DNA from 4 places in the Streptomyces sp. LMG1-1-1.1 genome. Region 1 is predicted to be linked to each of the others. Evidence: riboswitches for the same ligand, from Rfam matches in the RefSeq annotation. Region 1 holds a riboswitch; each other region holds the start of a gene.
What was found. A riboswitch is a leader RNA that binds a small molecule or an ion and turns the genes downstream of it on or off. The one in region 1 is predicted to bind cobalamin.

Region 1 (7,464 bases):
GGCGCTGCTGCACAAGTTCCGCCACGACTGGGAGCAGGCGCGGGCCGCCGGGCTGCGGGCCGTCGCGCTGCTCGACAAGGAGACCGGCGCCCCCGACTGGTGGAACGTCGGCATCGCCGCCACCGCGCTCCAGGACTGGCCGCTGGCCCGCCGGGCCTGGCAGGCCTACGGCCTCAAGGTGCCCGGAGCGGCCGCCGGCACCGGCGAGCCCGCCGGCATGGAGCTGGGCAGCGCCGCCGTCCGGCTCTCGCCCGAGGGCGAGGCCGAGGTCGTGTGGGGCCGCAGGCTCGACCCGGCCCGGATCGAGGTCCTCTCCATCCCGCTGCCGTCCTCCGGGCGCCGCTGGGGCGAGGTCGTCCTCCACGACGGCGTGCCCAACGGCGAGCGGACCACCACCGCCGGCCCGTCCTACCCGGTCTTCGACGAGATCGAGCTGTGGGCGCCGTCCCCCGTCCCCACCTGGGTGGTCCTCCTGGAGGCCGCCACCGAGGACGACCGGGACGCCCTGGAGCAGCTCGCCGCCGAGGCGGGCTTCGCCGCCGAGGACTGGTCGTCGTCCGTGCGGCTGCTCTGCCGCGCCTGCTCCGAGTCGACCATGCCGAGCGCCGAGGGCGAGGGCGAGCACTCCGACCCGCACGACCACAGCGAGCCGGGGCACCCCGGGCCGCTCGGCCACCGCTCGCCCGGCGAGCTGTGGGTGCCGGAGCGCGAATGCGGCATCGCCGCCCCGGCGGGCCTCGTGCGCGGGCTCCTCGACGGCTGGGTGGCGGACAGTCCCGACAGCCGTGAGTGGCGGGATCTGGAAGAGGTCTGCTGAGGCCACGGCCACGGGCCCGTAGGCTGTCCTCCGACGGAATCGGGTTTTCAGAAGGGCGCGGCCGGACATGGCGCAGCAGGAGACGGACGAGCAGACGCAGATCAACCTTGGGGTCTCCCCGCCGCAGGTAGGGGATGGGTTCGTCGTGGACACGGAGGACTGCGAGGCGCGCGAGCTCGCCTACCGCGAGCGCGGCACGGCCCGCCCGATCACGGTCGTCGGCAACCCGGTGCTCCACAAGGAGTGCAAGGACGTCACCGCGTTCGACGCCGAGCTCGCGCAGCTGATCGACGACATGTTCGCCAGCCAGAAGGCCGCCGAGGGCGTGGGCCTGGCCGCGAACCAGATCGGTGTGGACCTCAAGGTCTTCGTCTACGACTGCCCCGACGACGAGGGCGTCCGCCACACCGGCGTCGTGGTCAACCCGGTCCTCCAGGAGATCCCGGCCGAGCTGCGCGTCCTGGACGAGTCCAACGAGGGCTGCCTTTCCGTGCCGACCGCCTACGCCGAGCTGGCCCGTCCCGACTACGCCGAGGTCCACGGCCAGGACGCCCAGGGCAACCCCATCAAGGTGCGCGGCACCGGCTACTTCGCCCGCTGCCTCCAGCACGAGACGGACCACCTGTACGGCTACCTGTACATCGACCGCCTCTCCAAGCGCGACCGCAAGGACGCCCTGCGCCAGATGGAAGAGGGCACCCCGCGCTACGAGACGGTGCCGAACGCCTGATCCCGCTCGCGAACACGCGGAAGGGCCCCGCTCCTCACCGGGAGCGGGGCCCTTCCACGTACCGGCTAGAAGTCCTCGTCGAGGTCCACCGAGCCCTCGACGGCGACCTGGTAGGCGGACGGGCGGCGCTCGAAGAAGTTGGTGAGTTCCTGGACGCCCTGGAGCTCCATGAACGCGAACGGGTTCTCGGAGCCGTACACCGGGGCGAAGCCGAGGCGCTGGAGGCGCTGGTCGGCGACGCACTGGAGGTACTCGCGCATCGACTCGGTGTTCATGCCGGGCAGGCCGTCGCCGCAGAGGTCGCGGCCGAACTGGAGCTCCGCCTCGACGGCTTCCCTGAGCATGTCGGTGACCTGCTCCTGGAGCGCGTCGTCGAAGAGCTCCGGCTCCTCCTTGCGGACGGTGTCCACGACCTCGAAGGCGAAGTTCATGTGCATCGTCTCGTCGCGGAAGACCCAGTTGGTGCCGGTGGCCAGGCCGTGCAGCAGGCCGCGGGACCGGAACCAGTACACGTACGCGAAGGCGCCGTAGAAGAACAGGCCCTCGATGCACGCCGCGAAGCAGATCAGGTTGAGCAGGAAGCGGCGGCGGTCGGCGGCCGTCTCCAGCTTCTCGATCTTCTCGACCGAGTCCATCCACTTGAAGCAGAACTGCGCCTTCTCGCGGATGGAGGGGATCTCCTCGACCGCGTGGAACGCGGCGGCGCGGTCGTCCGGGTCGGGCAGGTAGGTGTCGAGCAGCGTCAGGTAGAACTGGACGTGCACGGCCTCCTCGAACAGCTGGCGCGACAGGTACAGGCGCGCCTCCGGGGAGTTGATGTGCTTGTAGAGCGTCAGCACCAGGTTGTTCGAGACGATCGAGTCGCCCGTCGCGAAGAACGCGACCAGACGGCCGATCATGTGCTGCTCGGCCGGGGTCAGCTTGGCGAGGTCGGCGACGTCGGAGTGCAGGTCGACCTCCTCCACCGTCCAGGTGTTCTTGATCGCGTCCCGGTAGCGGTCGTAGAAGTCCGGGTACCGCATCGGACGGAGGGTCAGCTCGAAGCCCGGGTCCAGCAGGTTCTTCTCGGTGGAGCTCATTACTGGCAGGCCTCGCAGGACTCGGGGTTTTCCAGGGAGCAGGCGAGGGCGTCCGCGTCGGAGACCGCCTGCTGGACGGGGATGGGGGCGGCGGCCGTCGTCGACGCCTGGGCGGCGCGGGCGATCCGGGTCGCCGGGCGGGAGCGCAGGTAGTACGTCGTCTTCAGACCCTGCTTCCAGGCGTACGCGTACATCGACGACAGCTTGCCGATCGTCGGCGTCTCCATGAACAGGTTCAGCGACTGCGACTGGTCCAGGAAGGGGGTGCGGTCCGCCGCCATGTCGATCAGGCCGCGCTGCGGGATCTCCCAGGCCGTGCGGTACAGCTCGCGCACCTCGGCCGGGATCCAGGTGAAGCCGGCCACCGAACCGCTGGCGTCGCGGAGCGCGTCCCGGGTCTGCGCGTCCCACACGCCGAGCTTCTTCAGCTCGTCGACGAGGTACGAGTTGACCTGGAGGAACTCCCCCGACAGCGTCTCGCGCTTGAAGAGGTTCGAGACCTGCGGCTCGATGCACTCGTACACGCCGGCGATCGACGCGATGGTCGCGGTCGGCGCGATGGCCAGGAGCAGGCTGTTGCGCATGCCGACGGCGGCGATCCGCTCGCGCAGCGCGGCCCAGCGCTCGGGCCAGTTGAGCTCCACGTCGTAGTGGTCCGGGTGCAGCACACCGCGGGCGGTGCGGGTCTGCTCCCAGGCCGGGAGCGGGCCGCTGCGCTCGGCGAGGTCGGCGGAGGCCTCGTACGCGGCGAGCATGATCCGCTCGGCGATACGGGTCGACAGCGCGCGCGCCTCGGCGGAGTCGAACGGCAGCCGCAGCTGGAAGAAGACGTCCTGGAGGCCCATCGCGCCCAGGCCGACGGGCCGCCAGCGGGCGTTGGAACGCCCGGCCTGCTCGGTCGGGTAGAAGTTGATGTCGACGACCCGGTCGAGGAAGGTGACGGCCGTGCGGACGGTCTCGTCGAGGCGCTCCCAGTCGATGTCGCCGCCGGTGACGAACGCGCCCAGGTTCACGGAACCGAGGTTGCAGACGGCGGTCTCGCCGTCGTTCGTGACCTCGATGATCTCTGTGCACAGGTTCGAGGAGTGGACGACGGTGCCGGGCTCGGCGGTCTGGTTCGCGGTCCGGTTGGACGCGTCCTTGAAGGTCATCCAGCCGTTGCCGGTCTGGGCCAGGGTCCGCATCATCCGGCCGTACAGGTCGCGGGCCGGCATCGTCTTGCGGGCCAGGCCCTTCGCCTCGGCGGCGCGGTAGGCGGCGTCGAACTCCTCGCCGTACAGGTCGACGAGCTCGGGCACGTCCGCCGGGGAGAACAGCGACCAGTCGGCGTCCGCGTTGACGCGGCGCATGAACTCGTCCGGGATCCAGTGCGCCAGGTTCAGGTTGTGCGTACGGCGCTGGTCCTCGCCCGTGTTGTCGCGGAGCTCCAGGAACTCCTCGACGTCCGCGTGCCAGGTCTCGAGGTAGACGGCGGCGGCACCCTTGCGGCGGCCGCCCTGGTTCACCGCGGCGACGGAGGCGTCGAGCGTCTTCAGGAACGGCACGATGCCGTTGGAGTGGCCGTTGGTGCCGCGGATCAGCGAACCGCGGGCGCGGATGCGGGAGTAGGAGAGCCCGATGCCGCCGGCGTGCTTCGACAGGCGCGCGACCTGGTGGTAGCGGTCGTAGATGGAGTCCAGCTCGTCCTGCGGGGAGTCCAGGAGGTAGCAGGAGGACATCTGCGGGTGGCGGGTGCCGGAGTTGAAGAGGGTGGGGGAGGACGGCAGGTAGTCCAGGCGGCTCATCAGCCCGTACAGCGCGGCGACCTCGTCGAGCGCGCGGACGCTCTCGTCCTCGGCCAGGCCGCAGGCGACGCGCAGCATGAAGTGCTGCGGGGTCTCGATCACCTTGCGGGTGATCGGGTGGCGCAGCAGGTAGCGCGAGTAGAGGGTGCGCAGACCGAAGTAGCCGAAGCGGTCGTCGGCGGCCCGGTCGATCAGGGTGTCGAGCCGGTCCGCGTGCAGCGTGACGAACGCGGCGGTGCGGTCGGCGATCAGGCCCTCGCGGTGACCGACGGAGACCGAGGCGGAGAAGGAGACCGCGCCCTGGTCGGCCGCCTCGTCGGCGATGGTGATCGTCAGGAGCCGGGCGGCGAGCCGGGAGTACGCCGGGTCCTCGGAGATCAGGCCGGCGGCCGCCTCGGTGGCCAGCTCGCGCAGCTCCGCCTCGTCCGCCGCGGCGCTGCGGCCGCGCAGCGCGGCGGCGGCGACCTTGCCGGGGTCGGTGTCGGGGAGATCGGCGGTGAGGTCGGTCAGGGTCCGCAGCAGCACGGTCCCGGGGCCGTCGCTCTCGACCGCGGAAGCCTCGGCCGAAGCCGGATCGGCGGGCGCGATGGTCACGTGGGGGCTCTCCCTCGCTCGGCTCGGGGCCGCGACGGGGAAGGCGGGCAGGGGGTGTCCGTCACGCCGGACGCGCCGTGTCCACCGGCCCACTCCGCGAGGCCCGGAAGTCAGTGGCACCCGGAACGGAAGGACCGGGTGCGCTGTGGGCAGGTCATCGGACTCACTCCGTACGAAACCGCACGTAGCACACCGTTGCGGGACAGTTCCGGATTCGCGCCGGATTCCCCTGCGTCGACAGCGAGGATGAGCATACATGTGGGGGGCGCCGCTGACGGCACCCCCCACATGTTGTGTCGGTTGCGGGGCTACAGCTCCAGCGCGTACGTCAGCAGCGTGTGTTCGGGGATCGGCTGCCAGTCCCGCTCGGGGGTCCGCACGAAGCCGAGCCGGTCGTAGATCCGGTGCGCCGCGACCATCTTCGCGTCCGTGGAGAGCACCAGCCGCGCACACCCGGGGAGGGCCCGCGCCCGGTCCGCGCAGGCGCGTACGAGCGCTTCTCCGACGCCCCTGCCGCGGGCCGCCGGCGCGACCACGAGCATCCGGAACTCGGCCTCGCCTTCGACGGCGATGTCCGCCCAGGCGGTGCCGCCGGGGGCGAAGGTCACCCCGCCGATGATCCCGTCCTCCGCGTCGACGGCGACGAGGACCTCGCTCTCGCGAGCCCGCCGGGCCGTGTCGCGGAGCACGTCCAGATAGAAGTCGTCCTCTCCGTGCAGCAGCAGCCCGTCGTTCAGATAGGTCAGTCCGGTGAGCTCGCCGAGCTCTTCGTGGTCCTCGGGCCGTACCGCCCTGATCGTGAAGTCCATGGGCCCAGTCTGCCTCCGCCGCACGGGAAGGGGGCCCGGGATGTCTCCCGGGCCCCCGTCACGCGTGCGTCCGCGGGTCAGTGCACCGGGGCGCCGACCTTCGGGAGTTCGCGGACACCGGCGTCACCGGCGTCCGCCGTGTAGTCCTCGGGCGAGGTCTCGTCGATGCCCTCGGGGGCCTTGAGGGCCTTGAGGACGAAGGTCAGGACGACCGTGACGACGACGTTGAGGACGAAGGCGGTGAGGCCGATGTAGCCGATCTCGCCGATGCCGGGGATCTCGGCGGAGGAGCCGCCGAAGTGCTTCTGGGTCGGGCTGGCGACGCCGTACGCGGCGAACGTGCCGTAGACCATGCCGACGGCCCAGCCGGCGAGCAGCGCCCAGCGGTGGAACCAGCGGGTGAACAGGCCGCCGACGAGGGCCGGGAAGGTCTGCAGGATCCAGATGCCGCCGAGCAGCTGGAAGTTGATCGCGACCGTCTTGTCCATGGTGAGGACGAAGACCAGCGCGCCGACCTTCACCAGGAGCGAGACCAGCTTGGAGACCTTGGTCTCCTGCGCCGGGGTCGCGTCCGGTTTGATGAAGTCCTTGTAGATGTTCCTGGTGAACAGGTTGGCCGCGGCGATCGACATGATCGCGGCCGGGACGAGCGCGCCGATGCCGATCGCGGCGAAGGCCACACCCGCGAACCAGTCCGGGAACATGGTCTCGAAGAGCTGCGGGATGGCGAGCTGGCCGTTCTTGACCTTGATCCCGGCGGCGATGGCCATGAAGCCGAGCAGCGCGAGCAGGCCCAGCATCAGGGAGTACAGCGGCAGGATCGTGGTGTTGCGGCGGATGACCTCGCGGCTCCTGGACGACAGCGTCGCCGTGATCGAGTGCGGGTACATGAAGAGCGCGAGCGCCGAGCCGAGCGCCAGCGTCGCGTACGTCCACTGGCCGGCCTCGCCGGGGACGAGCGCTCCGCGCGGCTTGCCGGTCGCCGGGTTGGTCTGCGCGTAGGCCTCGCCGGCCTTGGCGAAGATCTCGTCGAAGCCGCCCAGCTTGATCGGGATGTAGATGATGGCCACCGCGATCACGATGTAGATCAGGGTGTCCTTGACGAAGGCGATGAGCGCCGGGGCGCGCAGGCCGGAGGAGTACGTGTACGCCGCCAGGACGCCGAACGCGAGCAGCAGCGGCAGGTCCTTGACGAACCAGTGGGTGGTCTCGCCGCCGCCGACGCCCATCACGTCCAGGACGGCCTGGATGCCGACGAGCTGGAGCGCGATGTACGGCATGGTGGCGAGGATGCCGGTGACCGCGACCGCGAGCGACAGGCCCTTGGAGCCGAAGCGGCCCCGGACGAAGTCGGAGGTGGTCACGTACCCGTGCTTGTGCGAGACCGACCACAGGCGCGGCAGGAAGGTGAAGATCAGCGGGTACACCAGGATCGTGTACGGCACGGCGAAGAAGCCGGCCGCGCCCGCCGCGTAGATGGCCGCCGGGACGGCGACGAAGGTGTACGCGGTGTAGAGGTCGCCGCCGAGCAGGAACCAGGTCACCCAGGTGCCGAACGACCGGCCGCCCAGGCCCCATTCGTCGAGGCTGTGCTCGTTCTCGGCCTTGCGCCAGCGCGCGGCCAGGAAGCCCATGACCGTGACGGCCACGA
Region 2 (7,464 bases), on a different contig from region 1:
CCGCGTCCGCACGGCCCGGACCGTCGGGCCCGGTGGTGTGGCTGGGCGGGGCGGTCGAGGTCGCGGACGTGGTGCGCCTCTCCTGGTGAACCGGGGGGTCGGGGTGGGGCGGAAGCTACTCCGCGCCTGTCACTTCGCGCCTGTCACTCCGCGCCGCAGTCGTGGTCGGCGGGGTCGACGACGACGCGGTCCAACAGGCCGCGCAGGAGGGTCTGTTCGGCTTCGGTGAGGTCGCCGAAGAGTTCGCGTTCGGCGTCGCTCACGGCCTGGTCGATGCGCTCCAGGGCCTCGGTGCCCGCCGAGGTGATCTCGACGATGTGGCGGCGCCGGTCGGCGGGGTCGCGGCGGCGCTCGGCGAGCCCGGCGGTCTCCAACTCGTTGAGGATCGAGACCAGTTGGCTCGGGTCGACCTCCATCGCAAGGGCGAGTTCGCGCTGGCTCGTGGCGCCGGGGGCGAGCTGCATCAGGGTCATCGCGTTGCGCGGGTGCAGCCCGGCGACGCCCAGGGCGGCGCGGATGCGCGCACCGGTGAGTTCGCCACGGAAGGAGAGGAGGAAGCCGAGGCGGTCGGTCGGGTGAGCTGCCATGCCGTCCACCGTAACAACAACGCGATTGTGGAGCGAGAGAAATCGTTGTTAGTCTTCAACGGTTTTCGTCCCCGGACCGTTGGAGCACCTCCATGTTCATCGCCTACGCCGTCGTCGCGACCCTGCTCGCCCTCGCGGCGACCGGCTCCGCCTTCATGACCTTCACCAGGAACCCGCAGGTCGTCGGCAACATGACCAAGGTGGGCGTGCCGGAGAGCCGGCTGCCGCTGCTGGCGACCGCGAAGGCGGCGGGGGCGCTCGGCCTGCTGGCGGGCCTCTTCGTCCCGCTGCTCGGCGAGGCCGCGGCCGTCGGCCTGGTGCTCTACTTCGCCGGCGCCGTCATCGCCCACCTGCGGGTGAAGGACTACGAGCTGGCGCCGGCGGCGGTGCTCACCCTGATCTCGGCGGCCGCGCTGGTCCTGCGCATAGCCTCCGCCTGACCCTCCGAGGCTCCGAGACCCCGAGGCACCAAGACTCCGAGGCCCCGCGGCTCCAAGACTCCCACGATACGAGACGTATCGTCTTGAGTGTGCGCAAGGAGCCGGCCCCGCCCACCGACCCCCGTACGGTGAGCGGGGCCGACTCCCGCTGTGGTGAGGCGCGCGAGGACTAGTCCTCGTCCGCCGCCCCCTCCAGGTCGCCCTCCGTCTCCAGGAACACCTGGCGCAGGGCGGCGAGGGTCTCCGGGTCCGGCTTCTCCCACATGCCGCGGGACTCGGCTTCGAGGAGCCGCTCGGCGATGCCGTGCAGGGCCCAGGGGTTGGCCTCCTTCAGGAAGGCCTGGTTCGCGGGGTCGAGGACGTACTCCTGCGTCAGCTTGTCGTACATCCAGTCGGCGACGACGCCGGTCGTGGCGTCGTAGCCGAAGAGGTAGTCGACGGTCGCCGCCAGCTCGAACGCGCCCTTGTAGCCGTGGCGGCGCATCGCCTCGATCCAGCGCGGGTTGACCACGCGGGCGCGGAATACCCGGGAGGTCTCCTCGACGAGGGTGCGGGTGCGGACGGTCTCCGGGCGGGTGGAGTCGCCGATGTACGCCTCGGGCGCGGTGCCCTTGAGCGCGCGCACGGTCGCGACCATGCCGCCGTGGTACTGGAAGTAGTCGTCGGAGTCGGCGATGTCGTGCTCGCGGGTGTCCGTGTTCTTCGCGGCGACCGCGATCCGCTTGTACGCGGTCTCCATCTCGGCGCGCGCCGGGCGGCCTTCGAGCCCGCGCCCGTACGCGTACCCGCCCCACACCGTGTACACCTCGGCGAGGTCGGCGTCCGTGCGCCAGTCGCGCGAGTCGATCAGCTGGAGGATGCCCGCGCCGTACGTGCCGGGGCGCGAGCCGAAGATGCGGGTGGTGGCGCGCCGCTCGTCGCCGTGCTCGGCGAGGTCGGCCTGCGCGTGCGCCCGGACGTAGTTGTCCTCGGCGGACTCGTCCTCCAGGCCCGCCACGAGCCGCACGGCGTCGTCGAGGAGACCGATGACGTGCGGGAACGCGTCACGGAAGAAGCCGGAGATGCGCAGGGTGACGTCCACGCGCGGGCGGCCGAGCTCGGCGAGCGGGATCGGCTCCAGACCGTTGACGCGGCGGGAGGCCTCGTCCCACAGCGGACGGACGCCGAGCAGGGCGAGCGCCTCGGCGACGTCGTCGCCGGCGGTGCGCATCGCGCTCGTACCCCACAGGGAGAGGCCCACCGAGGTCGGCCACGTGCCGTTGTCGGTGCGGTAGCGCTCCAGGAGGGAGTCGGCGAGGGCCTGGCCGGTCTCCCAGGCGAGCCGGGACGGCACGGCCTTCGGGTCGACCGAGTAGAAGTTCCGGCCGGTCGGCAGGACGTTGACCAGGCCGCGCAGCGGGGAGCCGGACGGGCCCGCCGGGACGAAGCCGCCGTTCAGGGCGTGCACGGCGTGCGTCAGCTCGTCGGTGGTGGCGGCGAGGCGCGGCACGACCTGCTCGCAGGCGAACCGCAGCACGGCGTGCACCTCGGGGCCGTACGCGGCGGCGACGGTGTCGATCGCGGCCACGGACCAGCCGGCGGCCTCCATGCCCTCGACGAGCGCGCGGGCCTTCTCCTCCGCCTCGTCGGCGGTGGTGCGGGTCGCGGCCGACTCGTCGAGGCCGAGGGCCTCGCGCAGGCCGGGCAGCGCCTGCGTGCCGCCCCAGATCTGGCGGGCGCGCAGGATGGAGAGGACCAGGTTGACGCGGGCCTCGCCCTCCGGGGCGCCGCCGAGGACGTGCAGACCGTCGCGGATCTGGGCGTCCTTGACCTCGCACAGCCAGCCGTCGACGTGCAGCAGGAAGTCGTCGAAGCCGTCGTCCTCCGGGCGCTCCTGGAGGCCCAGGTCGTGGTCGAGCTTGGCGGCCTGGATCAGCGTCCAGATCTGGGCGCGGATCGCGGGCAGCTTCGCCGGGTCCATGGAGGAGATCTGCGCGTACTCGTCGAGGAGCTGCTCCAGGCGCGCGATGTCGCCGTACGAGTCGGCGCGGGCCATCGGCGGGACCAGGTGGTCGACGAGGGTGGCGTGGACGCGCCGCTTGGCCTGGGTGCCCTCGCCCGGGTCGTTGACGAGGAACGGGTAGACCAGCGGGATGTCGCCGAGCGCCGCGTCCGGGCCGCAGGCGGCGGACAGGCCGGCGTTCTTGCCGGGCAGCCACTCCAGGTTGCCGTGCTTGCCCAGGTGGACCATGGCGTCGGCGCCGAAGCCGCCGTCCTCGGCGCGGGCGGCGATCCAACGGTAGGCGGCCAGGTAGTGGTGGGACGGCGGGAGATCGGGGTCGTGGTAGATCGCGATCGGGTTCTCGCCGAAGCCGCGCGGCGGCTGGATGAGGATCAGCAGGTTCCCGCGCCGCAGGGCGGCGAGGACGATGTCGCCCTCCGGGTTGCGGGACCGGTCGAGGAACATCTCGCCGGGCGCCGGGCCCCAGTGCTCCTCGACCCGCTCGCGGAGTTCGGCGGGCAGCGTCGCGTACCAGCGCTTGTAGTCGGCGGCCGGGATGCGGACCGGGATGCGGGCGAGCTGCTCCTCGGTGAGCCAGTCCTGGTCGTGGCCGCCGGCCTCGATGAGGGCGTAGATCAGCTCGTCGCCGTCGCCGGAGACCAGGCCGGGGAGGTCCTCCTCCGGTCCGAAGTCGTAGCCCTCCTCGCGGAGGCGGCGGAGCAGGGCGACGGCGGAGGCGGGGGTGTCGAGGCCGACCGCGTTGCCGATGCGGGAGTGCTTGGTCGGGTACGCGGAGAGGACGAGCGCCAGCTTCTTCTCGGCGTTCGGGATGTGGCGGAGCCGGGCGTGCCGGACGGCGATCCCGGCCACGCGGGCAGCGCGCTCGGCGTCGGCGACGTACGCGGGCAGGCCGTCCTCGTCGATCTCCTTGAAGGAGAACGGGACGGTGATGAGCCGGCCGTCGAACTCGGGCACGGCGACCTGGCTGGCGGCGTCCAGCGGCGAGAGGCCCTCGTCGTTCTCCTCCCACGCGGACCGCGAGCCGGTCAGGCACAGCGCCTGGAGGATCGGCACGTCGAGCGCGGCGAGCGCGCCCGCGTCCCAGGCCTCCTCGTCGCCGCCGGCCTGCGCCTCGGCCGGCTTGGTGCCGCCGGCCGCGAGGACGGTGGTGACGATGGCGTCGGCTCCCCGCAGGACGGAGACGAGTTCCGCCTCGGGGGCGCGCAGGGAGGCCACGTACAGCGGCAGCGCCCGGGCTCCGGCGTCCTCGATGGCGTCGCAGAGGGCGCCGACGAAGGCGGTGTTCCCGCTCATGTGGTGGGCGCGGTAGTAGAGCACGGCGATGGTCGGGCCGTCGGTGGGCTTCGGGGTGCGCTCCAGCGGGCCCCAGGTGGGGGCGGCGGCCGGGGCCTCGAAGCCGTGGCCGGTGAGCAGGACGGTGTCGGAGAGGAACCGGGCCAGCTGCTCCAGGTTCTCCGGGCCGCCGTGCGCCAGGTAGGCGTGGGCCTCGGTGGCGACGCCGACGGGGACGGTGGAGGCCTCCATCAGCTGGGCGTCGGGGGCCTGTTCTCCGCTGAGGACGACGACCGGCTTTCCGGCCGCGCGGATCGCGTCGAGGCCTTCCTGCCAGGAGCGGAGGCCGCCGAGGAGGCGGACGACGACGAGTTCGGCGTCGTCGAGGAGGCCGGGCAGGTCGGCGAGGGGGAGGCGGGAGGGGTTGGCGAAGCGGTACTCGACCGGGCCGCCGGCGGAGCCGGCGTTCGCCGCACGGGCGCTGAGCAGGTCGGTGTCGGAGTGCGACAGCAGCAGAAGCATGGCGAGCTCAGGCCTTCCTCGGGGTTGTCCGCGCCCCGGGTGGTCGTGTGGATGGCGGGGAGTTCCTGACTCACCCGTGCCATCGCTGGTACGGGTTCACAGTGGCGGGACCGCGCCGGATTCTCACCGGGCTTCCTCCCCGGGGTCCTGCGACCCCATGCCGTGTGCATAGTAGATCGTGCCGTCGGCGGGGCGGGGCGTGCCGGGGAGTCGGCCGGATCACACCCGGTGGTCGGCCGGTGGCCCGTGGGTATGCTCGCCGCCATGCCGCCCACCCCACCCCCGGCTCCCGAACCGGGCGAACCTCGCATTCGGGACCGCGGAGACGCCTGCCCAGGGGCGTTGCGCCTGCACGCGGCCGACGACGGTCGGCTGGCCCGACTGCGCCTGCCCGCAGGGCGCTTGACGGCACGTCAGGTCGAGATCCTGGCGCACGCGGCGGAGACCCTCGGCGACGGGCGGATCAGCGTCACCTCGCGGGGCAACGCGGAACTCCGCGGCCTCGCGGACGACTGCGGCGCGACCCTCGCGGAACTGCTCGCCGACGCGGGCCTGCTCCCCTCCCCCACCCACGAACGCGTCCGCAACATCGTCGCCTCGCCGACCGCCGGACTCGACGGACTCGGCGGCCCCGAGGTCCAGTTGTGGGCCCGCGCGCTCGACTCCCTGCTCTGCGCGGAGCCCTGGGCGGCGGCGCTCTCGGGCCGCTTCCTCTTCGTCCTCGACGACGGCCGCGGAGACGTGGCGGGCCTCGGCGGCGATGTGACCTTGGTCGCAGCGGAGCCGGGGACAGTCGTCATGTACGTCGGCGGGAGGGCCTTCCGGATCGCCGGAGCCGACGCGCCCCGCGCCGCCCTCGCCGCCGCCGGAGCCTTCCTCGACGCCGCCCGCGAGGCCGGGAACGGCGCCTGGCGGGTGCGGGAACTACCGGAGGGGTCCGCCCCGGACGTGCCGGGCGCCCTCGGCCGGGCCGGGATCGCGGCGGAGCCCGTACCGCCGGCGCGGTCGCTCCTCGTCCTCGGCACGCCGCCCGCCCCCGGGCCGCTCGGCACCGGCGCCCTGTACGTCCTCGCGCCCCTCGGCCGCCTCACCGCCGCCCAGCTGCGCGCGCTGCTGCCCGCCGACGAGGTCCGGCTGACGCCGTGGCGCGGCGCCGTCGTGGTCGGGGCCGCGGCCGACCGGCTCGCCGGCCTCGCCGCGCACGGGCTGATCACCTGCCCCGACTCCCCCGGGGCGGGCGTCACCGCCTGCACGGGGCGGCCCGGCTGCGCCAAGTCCCTCGCGGACGTCCGCGCCGACGCGGCCCCCGAGCGGCCCGGTCCCGCCCGAGCCGCCGGCCTCCCGGTCCTTCCCGTCCACTACTCCGGGTGCGAGCGCCGCTGCGGTCACCCGCACGGCACCTGGGTCGACGTCGTCGCCACCGCCGACGGCGCCTACCTGGTGGACGGCGCCCCCACCTCCCGTACCGCCCTGACCGAAGCTGTCACCACGGCCCGCACGACGACGAGATGAGCGAGAGCGACACGATGTTCGACTACGAGAAGGACGGGGCGGAGATCTACCGCCAGTCCTTTGCCACGATCCGCGCCGAGGCGGATCTGGCGGGCCTGCCCGCCGACGTCGCCCAGGTGGCGGTCCGGATGATCCACGCCTGCGGCATGACCGACCTCGTACGCGATATCGCCTACTCGCCGCAGGTCGTCTCCCGGGGCCGCGCGGCCCTCCGCGCCGGCGCCCCGATCCTGTGCGACGCGCAGATGGTCGCCAGCGGCGTCACCCGCAAGCGGCTGCCCGCCGACAACGAGGTGGTCTGCGCGCTGTCCGACCCGGCCGTGCCCGCCCTCGCCGCCGAACTCGGCACCACCCGCTCCGCCGCCGCCCTCGAACTCTGGCGGGACCGCCTCGAAGGCTCCGTCGTCGCCATCGGCAACGCCCCCACCGCCCTCTTCCACCTCCTGGAGATGGTCGCCAAGGGCGCCGGCCGGCCCGCCGCCGTCCTCGGCATACCGGTCGGCTTCATCGGCGCCGCCGAATCCAAGGACGCGCTCGCCGACCGCGCCCACGAACTCGGCCTCGACTACCTCGTCGTACGCGGCCGACGCGGCGGCAGCGCCATGACGGCCGCCGCGATCAACGCCATCGCCCACGAAGCGGAGATCCAGGCATGAGCGGCACCGAGGACGCACCGGTGAAGGGCAAGCTGTACGGCGTCGGCCTCGGGCCCGGCGACCCGAACCTGATGACGGTCGCCGCGGTCAAGGCCATCGCCGCCGCCGACGTCGTCGCGTACCACTCGGCCCGCCACGGCCGCTCCATCGCCCGCTCCATCGCCGCCGAACACCTCCGCGACGACCACGTCGAGGAGCGGCTGATGTACCCGCTCACGGTGGAGACCACGGACCACCCCGGCGGCTACCGGGGCGCCCTGGACGACTTCTACGAGGAGGCCGCGGCCCGCCTCGCCGCCCACCTCGACGCCGGCCGCACCGTCGCCGTCCTCGCCGAGGGCGACCCGCTGTTCTACGGCTCCTACCAGCACATGCACAAGCGGCTCGCCGACCGCTACGACACCACCGTCATCCCCGGCGTCACCTCCGTGAGCGCCGCCGCCGCCCGCCTCGGCGAGCCGCTGTGCGAGGCG
Region 3 (7,464 bases), on a different contig from region 1:
TGAACGAGCGGTCGCGGTCCTTCGGGGTGGCACTGAGCGCGTGCACGACGCCCGCGAAGGGCAGCCCCACCTTCGACCTCCCGGACGGGGAGCTGGAGTTGGGCGTCGGGATCCATGGCGAGCCGGGCCGCGAGCGCCGGGCCATGATGACGTCGCGGGAGATCGCCGACTTCGCCGTGGACGCCGTCATCGAGGACCTGCGCCCCACCGGTCCGGTGCTCGTGCTGGTCAACGGCATGGGCGGGACTCCGCTCCTTGAGCTGTACGGCTTCAACGCGGAGGTGCAGCGGGTGCTCGCCGAGCGGGGCGTGCCGGTGGCGCGGACACTGGTCGGGAACTACGTGACCTCGCTCGACATGGCGGGCTGCTCGGTCTCGCTGTGCCAGGTGGACGAGGAACTGCTGCGGCTGTGGGACGCGCCGGTGCAGACGCCCGCGCTGCGCTGGGGCCGGTGAGCCGGGCCGTGAGGACACCGGCGGACGAGGGAACGGGCGAGGGAGAGGGCATGACGGAGACGTTCGGCGCGGAGTTCCTGGTGCGCTGGCTGGCCGCGGTCGCCGAGGTCGTGGAGCGCGAGGCGGACCGGCTGACCGAGCTGGACTCGGCCATCGGCGACGCCGACCACGGCGCCAACCTCAAGCGCGGATTCGCCGCCGTCGCCGAGACGCTGGCCAAGGAACCGCCGACGACCCCCGGCGCCGTGCTGGGCACCGCAGGACGGCAGCTCATCTCCACCGTCGGCGGCGCGTCGGGGCCCCTGTACGGGACGCTGCTGCGCCGCACCGGCAAGACCCTCGGCGACGACGAGCGGATCAACCGCGCGCAGCTCGCGGAGGCACTGGGTGCGGGCGTCGCCGCCGTGTCCCAGCTCGGCGGAGCGCAGGTGGGCGACAAGACGATGCTGGACGCGCTGGTGCCGGCCGTGGAGGGCCTGCGGACCTCGTTCGACGCGGCCCGCGCCGCCGCCGAGGAGGGCGCCCTCGGGACCGTACCCCTGCGGGCGCGCAAGGGTCGGGCGAGCTACCTCGGCGAACGGTCGGTCGGGCACCAGGATCCGGGGGCGACGTCGTCGGCCCTGCTGTTCTCGACGCTCGCCGAGACCGCGCGCACCGAGGGGGTGTCTTGAACACGGCGACTGACGGGTCGACTCCCGGCCCTTCGACGTCCGGAGCTTCGGCATCCGACGCTTCGACTCCCGACGCTTCGACACCCGACGCTCCGACACCCGGCGCTCCGACATCCGTCTCGTCGACGTCGGGCGCGTCCGTGTCCGCGTCCGCGTCCGCCTCCCCCTCCCCCTCCCCCTCCGCCTCCGTCGGCATCGTGCTCGTGTCGCACAGTGCGGCGGTCGCGGCGGCCGTGGTCGAGCTGGCGCGGGGGCTTGCGGGCGGGGGTGGGCTCGCGCCGGTGGCGGCGGCGGGTGGGACGCCGGACGGGGGGCTGGGGACGAGTTCGGAGCTGATCGCCGAGGCGGCGAGGGCGGTGGACCGGGGTGCCGGGGTGGCGCTCCTGGTCGATCTGGGGAGCGCGGTGCTCACGGTGAAGGCGCTGCTGGCCGAGGGGGACGAACTGCCCGCGGGTTCGCGGTTGGTGGACGCTCCGTTCGTCGAGGGCGCGGTCGCGGCGCTGGTGACGGCGAGCGCGGGCGGGGACCTCGACGCGGTGGCGGCGGCGGCCTCGGAGGCGTACGCGTACCGGAAGGAATGAGGCTGCGCGGCGAGTGCGCGGAGTGACGGAGGGGGCGCGCCGGGTGGCGACCGTGTTGTGATGCAGCAGGTCAACCCACTAATGTCGCAGGGCCTTGGTGTACGGGAAACCGGTGCAGTACCGGTGCGGCCCTCGCCACTGTGATCGGGAGGTCCGGCTCCACCCCCGCGGGGAACACCCTCGGGGAAGCCACTGGACCGCGACGGGAGACCGCCGCGGTGTGGGAAGGCGGAGTCGGACGGCATGACCGTCAGCCAGGAGACCGGCCAGGGTGCGTTGTCCATCCACGAGGTGCTGGAGAGGGTCTCCCGACCATGCATATAGCCGAGGGGTATCTGCCCCCCGCTCACGCCGCCGCCTGGGGCGTCGCGGCCGCCCCGTTCGTCGTCCACGGGGTCCGCGCGCTGACCCGAGAGGTGCGGTCCAACCCCGAGTCCACGCTGCTGCTGGGCGCGTCCGGCGCCTTCACGTTCGTCCTGTCCGCGCTCAAGCTTCCGTCGGTGACGGGTAGTTGCTCTCATCCGACCGGTACGGGGCTGGGCGCGATCCTGTTCCGGCCGCCGATCATGGCGGTCCTCGGCACGATCACCCTGCTGTTCCAGGCGCTGCTGCTCGCCCATGGCGGCCTGACCACGCTCGGCGCCAACGCCTTCTCGATGGCGATCGTCGGGCCCTGGGCGGGGTACGGGACGTACCGGCTGCTGCGCCGGTTCGGTACGCCGCTGATGGTGGCCGTCTTCTTCGGCGCGTTTGTCGCCGACCTCTCCACGTACTGCGTCACCAGCGTGCAGCTGGCGCTGGCGTTCCCGGACGCCGGGACGGGGGTGGCGGGCGCGCTGGCCAAGTTCGGCGGGATCTTCGCGGTGACGCAGATTCCGCTGGCGGTGAGCGAGGGCCTGCTCACCGTGCTCGTGATGCGGCTCCTCACCCAGTCGAGCAAGGGCGAGCTGACCCGGCTGGGTGTCCTCCCCCGGCCGCGGACCGCGCTCGACAAGGAGGCGGCCGCGCGATGAGCGTCAGGATCAGCCGAAACGCGAAGATCAACGGACTGCTGCTGCTGGTCGTCGTCGCGCTCGCGGTGCTGCCGCTGGCGCTGGGTCTCGGCGACCACAAGGAGCAGCCGTTCACCGGGTCCGACGGGGAGGCGGAGACGGCCGTCTCCGAACTCGCTCCCGACTACGAGCCCTGGTTCAGCCCCCTGTACGAGCCGCCGTCCGGCGAGATCGAGTCGGCGCTCTTCGCGCTCCAGGCGGCCCTGGGCGCCGGCGTCCTGGCGTACTACTTCGGCCTGCGGCGCGGCCGCCGGCAGGGGGAGGCGCGGGCCGCGGCGGCGAGGGCCGAGGCGGACGGTGCGGCAGGGGACGAGGGCGACACGGGGGCCGCTGCCCGGCCCGTCGACGGGCGGGACGTGTAGTCGCCGATGCTGCCCATCGACGCGGCGGCGCACAGCAGTCGCTGGCGCTCCCGCCATCCCGCCGAGAAGGCGGTGCTCGGTTTCGGTCTGACGCTGTGCGCGGTGGGTCTGCCGCCGTGGCCGGGCGCGGTGCTCGTGGCGGCGGTGACGCTCGGGGTGCTGCTCGGGCCGGCCGGCGTGCCGGGCCGCCAGCTGTGGCGGGCGTTTCGCGTTCCGCTCGGGTTCTGTGTCACGGGCGCGGTCCCGCTGCTGTTCGAGGTGGGTGGGGCGCGGGGAGTCGTGGCGCTGGCGCCCGGTGGCCCGGCGCACGCGGGCGGGCTGTTGCTGCGGACCGCGTCGGCTTCGCTCGGGGTGCTGCTGTTCGCGTTCACGACGCCGATGTCCGACGTGCTGCCCCGGCTGGTCCGGGCGGGCGTGCCGGCGCCGGTGGTGGACGTGGCGCTCGTGATGTACCGGATCATCTTCCTGCTGCTCGACTCGCTGTCCCGGATCCGGCAGGCCCAGGCGGCGCGTCTGGGGCACACCACCCGGGCCGCGACCTGGCGTTCGCTCGCGGGGCTCGGCGCGACCACGTTCGTCCGGGCCTTCGACCGGGCGCAGCGCCTGCAGTCGGGGCTCGCCGGGCGGGGGTACGACGGGACGCTGCGGGTGCTCGTGCCCGCGTGCGGGATCTCCCGCCGGTTCCTCGCGGCGACGGCCGTGCTGCTCGGGGGGCTCGTCGCCCTCACCCTCGTACTGGAAAGGTTCCTTCCGTGACGCCTCAGAACGCGACGACGCCCCGGGGCTCGACGCCGGTCGTGGAGCTGGTGGGGGCGGGGTTCGCCTACGAGGACGGGCCCGCCGTCCTGTCGGGCGTGGACTTCGCGGTGGCGGAGGGGCGTGCCGTCGCGCTCCTCGGCCGCAACGGCAGCGGCAAGACGACGCTGCTGCGGCTGCTGAGCGGCGGGCTGCGGTGCGGGGGCGGTTCGCTGCTCCTGGACGGTGCGGAGGTGACGTACGACCGCCGGGGCCTGACCCGGCTGCGGACCACCGTGCAGCTCGTGGTGCAGGACCCGGACGACCAGCTGTTCGCGGCCTCGGTCGGCCAGGACGTGTCGTTCGGGCCGATGAACCTGGGGCTGCCCGAGGACGAGGTGCGGCTCCGGGTGCGCGAGGCGCTCGAGGCGCTGGACATCGTGGCGCTCGCGGACCGGCCGACGCACCTGTTGTCGTACGGTCAGCGCAAGCGGGCCGCCATCGCCGGCGCCGTGGCGATGCGGCCCCGGGTCCTGATCATGGACGAGCCGACGGCCGGCCTCGACCCGCACGGCCAGGAGATGCTCCTCGACGCCCTCGGGCGGCTCCGCGCGTCGGGCACCACGGTGGTGATGGCGACGCACGACGTGGACCTGGCGCTGCGCTGGGCCGACGAGGCGGCGGTCCTCTCGCCCTCGGGTCTTCGCACGGGGCCGGTCGCGGAGCTCCTCGCCGACGACGCCCTCCTCGCCGCCGCCCGGCTCCGCCGGCCCTGGGGCACCACCGTGGCCCGCCTTCTGCGCGCACAGGGCCTGCTCACCCCGGACGCGCGGGAGCCCCGGACACCCGAGGACCTGGACGCCTGGGCCGGGCCACAGGGGGCCGGGGCGCAGGTGGCCGGGGCGTAGGCGGTCAGGGCGCAGACCGTCAGGGCACAGGCGGTCGAGCCGCAGGTGGCGGGGACGCACGCGACGGGGGTCGGCGGCCCGTCCTGAGCGGTGGCGTCCGTGGGTACCGAGTAGTAGATGTCACGTCCCCAATCTTCTGCAACTAGTTGCACAACCACAGGGGGTCCCCTAGAACTGAGGTCGACGATCCTGCCCGAGGAGGCGCCCCATGACCCCGTACCCGCACCTGCTGAGCCCGCTCGACCTGGGGTTCACGACCCTGCCCAACCGGGTGATCATGGGCTCGATGCACGTCGGCCTCGAGGAGACTGAGCACGGCTTCGAGCGCATGGCCGCCTTCTACGCGGAGCGGGCCAAGGGTGGCGCCGGCCTGATCGTCACCGGCGGCATCGCACCCAACGAGGCCGGACGGCCGTGGGACGGCGGGGCCAAGCTGACCACCGCCGAGGAGGTCGCCGAGCACCGGCTGATCACCGACGCCGTGCACGCCGAGGGCGGCCGGATCGCGATGCAGATCCTGCACTTCGGCCGGTACGCGTACCACCCTGGCCTGGTCGGCCCCAGCGCGATCAAGGCGCCGATCAGCCCCTTCGTACCGAACGAGCTGACCGACGACGAGGTCGAGCAGACCGTCGAGGACTACGCCCGCTGCGCCGAGCTGGCCAAGGAGGCCGGCTACGACGGCGTCGAGGTGATGGGCTCCGAGGGCTACCTGATCAACGAGTTCATCGCGGCCGCCACCAACCAGCGCACCGACCGCTGGGGCGGCGGCTACGAGAACCGCGTCCGCTTCCCCCTGGAGATCGTCCGCCGGATCCGCGAGCGGGTCGGCGAGGACTTCATCCTCGTCTACCGCCTGTCCATGCTGGACCTCGTCCCCGGCGGCTCCACCCTCGAAGAGGTCGTCCAGCTCGCCAAGGAGATCGAGGCGGCGGGCGCGACCATCATCAACACGGGCATCGGCTGGCACGAGGCGCGCATCCCCACCATCGCCACATCGGTGCCGCGCGGCGCGTACACCTGGGTGACGAAGAAGCTGATGGGCGCGGTCTCCGTGCCGCTCGTCACCAGCAACCGCATCAACACGCCCGAGGTCGCCGAGGAGATCCTCGCCGACGGCCGCGCCGACCTCGTGTCGCTCGCCCGGCCGTTCCTCGCCGACCCCGCCTTCGTCGCGAAGGCCTCGGCAGGCCGCGCCGACACCATCAACACCTGCATCGGCTGCAACCAGGCCTGCCTGGACCACACCTTCAACCTGAAGATCACGTCCTGCCTGGTCAACCCGCGCGCCTGCCACGAGACCGAGCTCGTCCTCTCCCCCACCCGCCTCGCCAAGCGCGTCGCGGTCGTCGGCGCCGGCCCGGCCGGTCTCGCCTGCGCCGTGTCGGCGGCCGAACGCGGCCACGCCGTCACCCTCTTCGACGCCTCCGCCCGGATCGGCGGCCAGCTGAACGTCGCCAAGCAGGTGCCCGGCAAGGAGGAGTTCGACGAGACGCTCCGCTACTTCCGCGTCCAGCTCGCCGAGCGCGGCGTCGACGTCCGGCTGAACACCCTGGTCACCGCGGGCGACCTGGACGGCTACGACGAGGTCGTCGTCGCCACCGGCGTCTCCCCCCGCACGCCCGCCATCGCGGGCGTCGACCACCCCAGCGTCGTCAGCTACCTCGACGTGCTGCGCGACGGCGCGCCCGTCGGCGACCGGGTCGCCATCATCGGCGCGGGCGGCATCGGCTTCGACGTCGCCGAGTTCCTCACGGACGGCGGCGAAGGCGCGAGCCAGGACCCCGAGACGTACTTCCGCCAGTGGGGCGTCGACACCTCCTACGAGAACCGCGGCGGCCTGCGCACGCCCGAGCGCAACGCCCCGCCCCGCCAGGTGCACCTCCTCCAGCGCAAGGCCTCGAAGGTCGGCGCGGGACTCGGCAAGACGACCGGCTGGATCCACCGCACCGAACTCAAGCACCGGGGCGTCACCATGGTCGCGGGCGTCTCCTACGACCGGATCGACGACGAGGGCCTGCACCTCACCGTCGACGGCGAGCAGCAGCTCCTGCCCGTCGACACCGTCGTCCTCTGCTCCGGGCAGGAGCCGAAGCGGGACCTGTACGACGCTCTGGTCGCGGCGGGCCGCGCCCCGCACCTGATCGGCGGCGCCGACGTGGCCGCCGAGCTGGACGCGAAGCGCGCCATCGACCAGGGCACCCGCCTCGCGGCCACCCTGTGACGCCCGCTCGCTGATCACCGTGGCCGGCCGAACCTAGGATGCGAGCATGTCCCTCCCGCACGCGATCCTCACCGCGCTGCTCGAAAAGCCGTCCTCCGGCCTCGAACTGACGCGCCGCTTCGACAAGTCGATCGGCTACTTCTGGTCGGCCACGCACCAGCAGATCTACCGCGAGCTCGGCAAACTGGAGCAGGCGGGGCACATCCGCGCCCTACCCGCCCCGGTGCCCGCGCGGGGGCAGAAGAAGGAGTACGAGGTGCTCCCCGCGGGCCGGGCCGAACTCGGCACCTGGGTCGCCCGCGCGGAGGACCCCAAGCCCCTGCGGGCCGCCCTCCTCCTCCGCATGCGCGCCGCCGCCGTCGTCGGCGCCCCCGGGCTCCGCACCGAACTCCGGCGCCACCTCGCCCTGCACCGCGAGCAGTTGGACGAGTACCTCGCCATCGAAGCCCGCGACTTCCCCACCGACCGCCGCCTCA
Region 4 (7,464 bases), on a different contig from region 1:
GGGCGAGCAGGTTGGTGGTGCCCAGGGTGCGGACGAGGCCGAGGACGTCGAGCTGGTGGCGGATGTCCAGGTGGTTGGTGGGTTCGTCGAGGACGAGGAGGGCCGGGTCCTGGACCAGGGCGCGGGCGACGAGGGCGCGTTGGCGTTCGCCGCCGGAGAGGGTGGGGTACGGGCGGTCGGCGAGGTCCGTGAGGCCGACGCGGGCGAGGGCGGCCGCCGTGTGCTCCCGGTCGGCGTCCGTGTCGCCCTCCCAGAACCGCTTGTGCGGGGAGCGGCCGAGGGCGACGAGTTCGCGGGCGGTGAGTTCGAACTCGGCGGCGGCGTCCTGCGGGACGGTGGCGACGCGGCGGGCGCGGGCCTTGGGGCCGAGGGCGCGGAGGTCGTCGCCGTCGAGCGTGGCGCGGCCCGAGGTGGGGGCGAGGGTGCCGTAGACGCAGCGCAGGAGGGTGGTCTTGCCGCTGCCGTTGGGGCCGATGAGGCCGACGGTCTCGCCGGGGCCGACGGTGAGGTCGACGGAGCGGAGGCGGTCCTCGTACGAGAGTCCGCGCAGGCGGAGCTCGGTCACGGGCGTGGTCCTTCCGGGCGGTGCGGCGCGGTCACAGGGGTGTTCCTTCGGGGCGGCGGCGCATCAGCCAGAGGAGGAAGGGGCCGCCGGTGAGGGCGGTGAGGACGCCGACGGGGATGTCCTGGGGTGCGGCGACGGTCCGGGCGCCGAGGTCGGCGAGGACGAGGGCGAGCGCGCCGCCGAGCGCGGCGACCGGCAGGAGGCGGCGGTGGGGGGCGCCGACGGCGAGGCGGGCGGCGTGCGGCGCCATCAGGCCGACGAAGCCGACGGCTCCGCTGGCCGCGACCATGACGGCGGTGACGAGGGAGGCGAGCACGAAGACGGCGGCGCGGAAGCGGGCGGTGTCGAGGCCGAGGACGGTGGCGCCCTCCTCGCCGGTGAGGAGCAGGTCGAGGGGGCGGGCGAGGGTGAGGAGGGCGGCGACGCCGAGGGCGAGGACGGCGGCGGGCAGGGCGAGGGTGTCCCAGCGGGCGCTGCCGAGGCCGCCGAGGGACCAGTACATGGCTTCCTGGAACTGTTCGGGGCGTCCGGCGACGACGAGGAGCAGGGTGGCGAGGGCGGAGAGGATGTACGAGACGGCGACGCCGGCGAGGAGGAGGCGGGCGCCGGTCATGGTCCCGCCGCGGCGCGCGAGCCCGTAGACGAGGACGAGTGCGAGCAGGGCGCCGGCGAAGGCTCCTGCGGGCAGGGCGAGGGTGGTGGTGACCCCTCCGCCGATGCCGAGGACCAGGACGAGGACGGCGCCGGCGGAGGCTCCGGAGGAGATCCCGAGGAGGAAGGGGTCGGCGAGCCGGTTGCGGACGAGGGCCTGGAGGACGGCGCCGACGACGGCGAGTCCGGCGCCGACGACGATGCCGAGGAGGACGCGGGGCAGTCGTACGTCGAGCACGATCGTGCGGTGCGGCGAGGGGGCCGCCCGCCCGGTCAGGGCGTCGAGGACGTGGCCGGGCGGGACGCGGACGGAGCCGAGCGCGAGGGAGGCGAGCGCGGCGGCGGCGAGGGCGAGGACGAGTCCGGTGACGACGAGGGCGTACCGGCCGGGGTGCGCGGGGCCGCGGCCGGGGGGTGCGGTGCGTACGGGGGTCGCGGCCGGGCGGAGGGCGGTGCTCACCGGGCGGGGTGGAGCTGGGCGGCCAGCTTGTCGACGGCGGCGGGGACGCGGACGCCGAGGACGGTGTCGGAGAGCGGCAGCACGGCGAAACGGTGGTTCCGGATCGCGGGGACGTCCTTGAGGGCGGGGTCGTCGAGGAGTCGCTTCTTCTTCTGTTCGACGGTGGTGGACCCGTAGTCGTAGATGACGATGACGTCCGGGCGGCGGTCGACGACCTGTTCCCAGGTGGCGTCGCCGAAGGCCTTGTCGAGGTCGGCGAAGACGTTCCGGCCGCCGGCGCGGGTGACGAGGTCGTTGCCGATGCCCTTGCCGCCGGCGGTGAAGGCGGTCTTGTCGCCGCTGTCGTAGACGAAGACGGAGACGGGCCGGGTGCCGTCGAGCCGCTTCTCCGTGGCGGCGACGGTGGCGCGGGCCTGCCGGATCCAGGTCTCGGCGCGGTCGGCGACGCCGAACGTCCGGCCCGTCTCACGGACTTCGCGGTAGAGGTCGTCGACGGTGGGCGAACCGGTGGGGCAGTACTCGGTGTTGAGGCGGGTCGCGATGCCGGAGCGCGCCAGGTCGTCGCGGCTCCGGCCGTCCTTCGCGGAGAAGGCGGAGGAGTAACCGCCGTACACGAAGTCGGGGTTCGCCGCGAGGAGGGCTTCCTTGGAGGGGTACTCCTTCGCGAGGACGGGCACGGTGCCGTACGCCTTGGCGTACGCGGGGAGGATCGCGTCGTCGAGGTAGGCGGTGCCGACGAGCGACTTCTCCAGGCCGAGCGCGAGCATGATCTCGGTGACGTGCTGGTTCATGGTGACCGCACGCCGGGGCGGGGCCTGGTAGGTGTGCGGCACACCGCAGTTGGTGACGGTGTACGGGAATCCGGCGGCGGGCTTCGCGGGTGGCGCGGCGGCCTCGGGGGCGGCCGAGCAGGCGGCGAGCAGCGGGATCAGGACGGCTGCGGACAGCAGCGGGCGACGCCAGGACACGGCGGAACGGGCCTCCTCCGGGGATTTCCACGTCCCCGATCGGTGGTGAGAAGGCGGCAGGTCAGTTCCTGGCTTCCGCCTCCCCGGGGGAGGCGGTCACAGTGGCGGGACCGTGCCGGATTCGCACCGGCTTCCTGGGTCCTGCCGCCTTTGGGTCCCGGCCAGTCTCTCACTCGGGCCAGGACGAGTCGCGGATGGTGGTCACGAAGTCGCCGGGGACGAAGCCGGGGGCGTAGTGGCGCAGGACGTCGGCCTTGACGTTGCCGAAGGTGGTCTCCGGCTTGGGGGCGATGCCGTCGGCGAAGGCCTCCAGGATGCGGCGCTTGAAGTCGGGGCGGGGGTGGGCGGCGACGATCGCGGCCCGGTCGCCGGGGCTGACGGCGGCGGGGTCGTCGTAGCCGATGCCGAGGACGTCGTACTCGACGCCGGCCGTGACGAGCGCGACCTCGGGCTCCATGAACTCCGGCACGCCGGGGGTGGTGTGGAGGGCGATGGCGGTCCAGACCCGGCGGACGGCGTCCTCGTCGGCGCCGTGGGCGCGGAGGAACGCGGCGGCCTCCTCGGCGCCGTCGACCTCGAAGCGGCGGCCGCTCCCCCGGTGCTTCTCGCCGAGGCCGAGGTCGTGGAACATCGCGCCGACGTAGAGCAGTTCGGCGTCGAAGGCGAGGCCGCGGGCGCGGCCCTGGAGGGCGCCGAAGAGGTAGACGCGGCGGGAGTGGTCGTAGATCAGCTCGCTCGTGGTGTCGCGGACGAGTTCGGTGGCGGCGGTGGCGAGGCCGCTGTCGGGGATCAGCGCGAGTGCGTTCATGGGACCAGCCTCGTCGCCGGGCCCGTACCCCCGCCATGTCCGTACGGACGGGTATCCCACAGAATCGGACACATGACGGTGCACACGGTGGTGGTGGCGGCTTTCGACGGTGTCCGGCTCCTGGACGTCTCGGCTCCCCTGGAGGTGTTCTCCACGGCGGGGTCGGGTTACGAGGTCCTGGTGTGTACGCCCGGCGGGCGGGACGTGCGGACGTCGTGCGGGCTGCGGATCGGGGCCGACGTGGCGGTGGCGGCGGTGACGGGCGCGGACACGCTGGTGGTGCCGGGGGCGGTGGACGTGGAGCTGTGCGTGGCGGCGGCTCCGGCCGTGGCGGGGCTCGCGGCGCGCTCGGGGCGGGTGGCGTCCGTGTGCACGGGGGCGTTCGCGCTGGGTGCGGCGGGGCTGCTGGCCGGGCGGCGGGCGACGACGCACTGGGAGCACGCGGCGGAGCTGGGGCGCCGGTTTCCGGAGGCGGTGGTGGATCCGGACGCGATCCACGTGCGGGACGGGGAGGTGTGGAGTTCGGCGGGGGTGACGGCCGGGATCGACCTGTGCCTGGCGCTGGTGGAGGAGGACCGGGGGCCGGAGGCGGCCCGTGCGGTGGCCAGGGACCTGGTGGTGTTCCTGCAGCGGCCGGGCGGCCAGTCGCAGTTCTCGGCCGCCTCGCGGACCCCTCCGACGGCGCATCCGGTGGTCCGGCCGCTCCTTGACGCGGTGGTGGCCGATCCGGCGGCGGACCACAGTGCTCCGGTGCTCGCGCGGCGGGCGGGGGTGAGCGCCCGGCATCTGACCCGGTTGTTCCGGGAGCAGGTGGGGGCGACGCCGGCGGGGTACGTGGAGCGGGTGCGGGTGGAGGCGGCCCGGATGCTCCTGGAGGGCGGGGCGAGCGTGACGGGGGCGGCGGCGCGGAGCGGTCTGGGGAGCGACGAGACGCTGCGGAGGGCGTTCGCCCGGCATTTCGGGGTGACGCCCTCCGCCTATCTGGCGCGGTTCCGCACGACGTCGGCGGGCGCGTCCTACGCGTAGGCCTCGACGATCTCGACGTCCTCTTCGGTCACGACGCCTTCGACGATGGTGAAGGAGCGGAACTGGAAGGGGCCGGCGCCGTCGGTGTCGGCGGTGGAGACGAGGACGTAGTGGGCGTGCGGCTCGTTGGCGTACGAGATGTCCGTGCGGGACGGGTAGGCCTCGGTGGCGGTGTGCGAGTGGTAGACGATGACGGGCTCCTCGTCGCGGTCGTCCATGTCGCGGTAGAGCTTGAGGAGGTCCGCGGAGTCGAACTCGTAGAAGGTGGGCGAGCGGGCGGCGTTCAGCATGGGGATGAACCGCTCGGGGCGGCCGCTGCCGGCCGGGCCGGCGACCACGCCGCAGGCCTCGTCGGGGTGGTCCGCGCGGGAGTGTTCCACGATCTGGTCGTACAGGGCCCGGGTGATGGTCAGCATGCCGACAGGATAAGCAGACGGGCCGCCCCGTACCGAGGAGTGGTACGGGACGGCCCGGATGCTGGACGCGGGTCGCTCAGGAGCGCTTGGCGAAGGCCGCGCCCTCGGGGTTGCGGGCCTTGAGGACCAGGTAGGAGACGGCGAGGACGAGGCCCCAGACGGGCGCGCCGTACAGCGCGACGCGGTTGTCCTTGTCCATGCCCATGGTCACGATGACCATGGTGATGAAGGCGAGCGAGAAGGCGCTGAACCAGATGCCGCCCGGCGCCTTGAACGGCGACTGCGGGAGCTCGCCCCGGTCGGCCTTGATCCGGTAGCGGATCTGGCAGATCAGGATGACGATCCAGGCCCACATGCCGGAGATGGTGGCGAAGGAGACGACGTAGTTGAACGCCTCGCCGGGCCACTGGTAGTTGATCCAGACGCCGACCGTCATCAGCGCGGCGGAGACCGTGGTGCCGACGAGCGGGGTGCCGGACTTGGTCAGCTTGGTGAAGGCCTTCGGGCCCTGGCCGTTGAGCGCGAGGTCGCGCAGCATGCGGCCGGTGGAGTACATGCCCGAGTTGCAGGACGACAGGGCCGCCGTGAGGACGACGAAGTTGACGATGGCGGCGCCGACGCCGAGGCCCATCTTCTCGAAGGCCGCGACGAACGGGCTGACGCCCGGCTTGAACTCGGTCCACGGGACGACCGACAGGATCATGATCAGCGCGCCGACGTAGAAGACGGCGATGCGCCACGGCACGGTGTTGATCGCCTTCGGCAGGACCGTCTTCGGGTCCTTGGACTCGCCCGCGGTGACGCCGACGAGCTCGACGGCGAGGAACGCGAACATGACCATCTGGAGGGTCATCAGGGTCGAGCCGATGCCGTCCTCGCCGGCGAAGAAGCCGCCGAGGTCCCACAGGTGGGTGACGGAGGCGGTGTCGCCGGCGTCGGAGAAGCCGAGGGTGAGGATGCCGGCGCAGATCAGGATCATGCCGACGATCGCGGTGACCTTGACCATGGAGAACCAGAACTCGAGCTCACCGAAGAGCTTCACGGAGATCAGGTTGGCGCCGTAGAGGATCACGGTGAAGACGAGGGCGGAGAGCCACTGGGGGATGTCCCACCAGTACGTCATGTAGGTCGCGGCGGCGGTGACCTCGGTGATGCCGGTGACGACCCAGAAGAGCCAGTAGGTCCAGCCGGTCGCGAAGCCCGCGAACGGGCCGATGAACTCCCGGGCGTACTCCGAGAAGGAGCCCGAGACCGGGCGGTACATGAGGAGCTCGCCGAGTGCCCGCATGATGAAGAAGATGACGAGGCCCGCGATGGCGTACGCGAGGATCAGGCTCGGTCCCGCGATGGAGATGCCCTTGCCCGCACCGAGGAACAGTCCGGTGCCGATGGCGCCGCCGATCGCGATCATCTGGATCTGGCGGGCGCCGAGTGCCCGGTGGTAGCCCTCGCCCGATGCGGAGTCCTCGGCCTCGTTGCCGTCGTGCTGCTTGACCTGCACTGAGGTCATGGTGGTGCGCCTTTCTCCATACCGATCCGCGCGACTGCGAGTGCGTCTGCTGCGGATCAGTTCCTGATCCCCCCGGATGTGGATGGAGTGCCACCGGCGGTCAGCCGGTCCAAGCGCCCTCGGGAACAGGGGTGGCGTCCCCGAGCGGTCGTGAAGATTTATCACGGGGTGGGGGGCGATCGAGGGAGTTGGGAGTGGTCTGCGCCACATAAAAATGGGGACAAAGGGAATTCAAGATGACACGGCGGACGCTCTGATAACGCATTCGTTATCCGGATTTGAGCGTCCGCTGAGCGAACAACCGCCGTCGGGGAGAACCCGCTACGGCATCAGGGTCATGACGAGGGACTCCTGGAGCGCCCCCAGCCAGAGGTACGCCATCACCATCGGCTTGCGCGGGTCGGAGTCCGGCAGCCGGTACAGCTGCTCGCTCTCGTCGTCGTCCGTGACGTCGAGGCGGGTCCCGATGGTCAGCCGGAGGTCGTTGAGCGCGCCGAGCCAGGCCCGGGACTCGTCCGGGGTCAGCTTCAGGACCGCCCCGCCCTCGCCCTCCGCGTCGACGGAGAGCCCGTCCAGGGCGCGGACCACCACGAGGGCGTCCTCGCGCTTGCGGGCCCGCAGGTCGTTCTCGGTGTAGCGGCGGAAGTCGGACGCGGCCGCCCGCAGCTCCTCGCTGGCGTCGCCGTACGCGTCGGGGAAGAGGCGCTTGAGCGCGGGGTCGGACGGCGGCTCGCTCGGCCCCTCGGAGAACAGCGCGGCCAGCGGGTCGGCGTCCGCCGCCGGCTCGTCGCCCGGCCCGATCAGCTCCATGAGCTGGACGGCGAGGGAGCGCAGGATGGAGATCTCGACGTCGTCGAGCGCGACGGCGGCGCCACCGCCGGGCAGGGACTCGAAGTGGCCGGCCATCAGAAGCGGTCCTGGGTGAGGGTCGCCCAGAGGCCGTAGCCGTGCATCGCCTGCACGTCGCGTTCCATCTCCTCGCGGGTGCCGCTGGAGACCACCGCGCGGCCCTTGTTGTGCACGTCGAGCATCAGCTTGTGCGCCTTGTGCTTGGAGTAGT

Region 2: linked by a shared signal. The riboswitch ahead of cobN (cobaltochelatase subunit CobN) and the one ahead of MRBLMG1_RS30810 (ribonucleoside-diphosphate reductase subunit alpha) in region 1 are both predicted to bind cobalamin.
Region 3: linked by a shared signal. The riboswitch ahead of MRBLMG1_RS04615 (energy-coupling factor ABC transporter permease) and the one ahead of MRBLMG1_RS30810 (ribonucleoside-diphosphate reductase subunit alpha) in region 1 are both predicted to bind cobalamin.
Region 4: linked by a shared signal. The riboswitch ahead of MRBLMG1_RS13405 (ABC transporter substrate-binding protein) and the one ahead of MRBLMG1_RS30810 (ribonucleoside-diphosphate reductase subunit alpha) in region 1 are both predicted to bind cobalamin.

The regions. Positions count from the first base shown of each region.
Region 1 is NZ_JBFPNH010000062.1:17,747-25,210, reverse strand. Features, by position in the region: gene MRBLMG1_RS30825 (tetratricopeptide repeat protein) at 1-817, shown strand, start outside; gene def (peptide deformylase) at 885-1,547, shown strand; gene MRBLMG1_RS30815 (ribonucleotide-diphosphate reductase subunit beta) at 1,613-2,626, opposite strand; gene MRBLMG1_RS30810 (ribonucleoside-diphosphate reductase subunit alpha) at 2,626-5,004, opposite strand; cobalamin riboswitch at 5,136-5,300, opposite strand; gene MRBLMG1_RS30805 (GNAT family N-acetyltransferase) at 5,313-5,813, opposite strand; gene mctP (monocarboxylate uptake permease MctP) at 5,891-7,464, opposite strand, start outside.
Region 2 is NZ_JBFPNH010000021.1:321,302-328,765, forward strand. Features, by position in the region: gene MRBLMG1_RS12150 (PhzF family phenazine biosynthesis protein) at 1-89, shown strand, start outside; gene MRBLMG1_RS12155 (MarR family winged helix-turn-helix transcriptional regulator) at 144-587, opposite strand; gene MRBLMG1_RS12160 (DoxX family protein) at 680-1,027, shown strand; gene cobN (cobaltochelatase subunit CobN) at 1,197-4,823, opposite strand; cobalamin riboswitch at 4,863-5,000, opposite strand; gene MRBLMG1_RS12170 (cobalamin biosynthesis protein CobG) at 5,076-6,335, shown strand; gene MRBLMG1_RS12175 (precorrin-8X methylmutase) at 6,332-6,991, shown strand; gene MRBLMG1_RS12180 (precorrin-2 C(20)-methyltransferase) at 6,988-7,464, shown strand, end outside.
Region 3 is NZ_JBFPNH010000012.1:173,472-180,935, reverse strand. Features, by position in the region: gene dhaK (dihydroxyacetone kinase subunit DhaK) at 1-455, shown strand, start outside; gene dhaL (dihydroxyacetone kinase subunit DhaL) at 506-1,126, shown strand; gene MRBLMG1_RS04620 (PTS-dependent dihydroxyacetone kinase phosphotransferase subunit DhaM) at 1,267-1,707, shown strand; cobalamin riboswitch at 1,786-1,992, shown strand; gene MRBLMG1_RS04615 (energy-coupling factor ABC transporter permease) at 2,022-2,720, shown strand; gene MRBLMG1_RS04610 (energy-coupling factor ABC transporter substrate-binding protein) at 2,729-3,121, shown strand; gene cbiQ (cobalt ECF transporter T component CbiQ) at 3,128-3,877, shown strand; gene MRBLMG1_RS04600 (ATP-binding cassette domain-containing protein) at 3,874-4,764, shown strand; gene MRBLMG1_RS04595 (FAD-dependent oxidoreductase) at 4,973-6,988, shown strand; gene MRBLMG1_RS04590 (PadR family transcriptional regulator) at 7,035-7,464, shown strand, end outside.
Region 4 is NZ_JBFPNH010000023.1:9,650-17,113, reverse strand. Features, by position in the region: gene MRBLMG1_RS13415 (ABC transporter ATP-binding protein) at 1-565, opposite strand, end outside; gene MRBLMG1_RS13410 (FecCD family ABC transporter permease) at 597-1,676, opposite strand; gene MRBLMG1_RS13405 (ABC transporter substrate-binding protein) at 1,673-2,644, opposite strand; cobalamin riboswitch at 2,687-2,821, opposite strand; gene MRBLMG1_RS13400 (HD domain-containing protein) at 2,814-3,452, opposite strand; gene MRBLMG1_RS13395 (GlxA family transcriptional regulator) at 3,525-4,478, shown strand; gene MRBLMG1_RS13390 (Mov34/MPN/PAD-1 family protein) at 4,469-4,894, opposite strand; gene MRBLMG1_RS13385 (amino acid permease) at 4,971-6,404, opposite strand; gene MRBLMG1_RS13380 (DUF2017 domain-containing protein) at 6,726-7,310, opposite strand; gene clpS (ATP-dependent Clp protease adapter ClpS) at 7,310-7,464, opposite strand, start outside.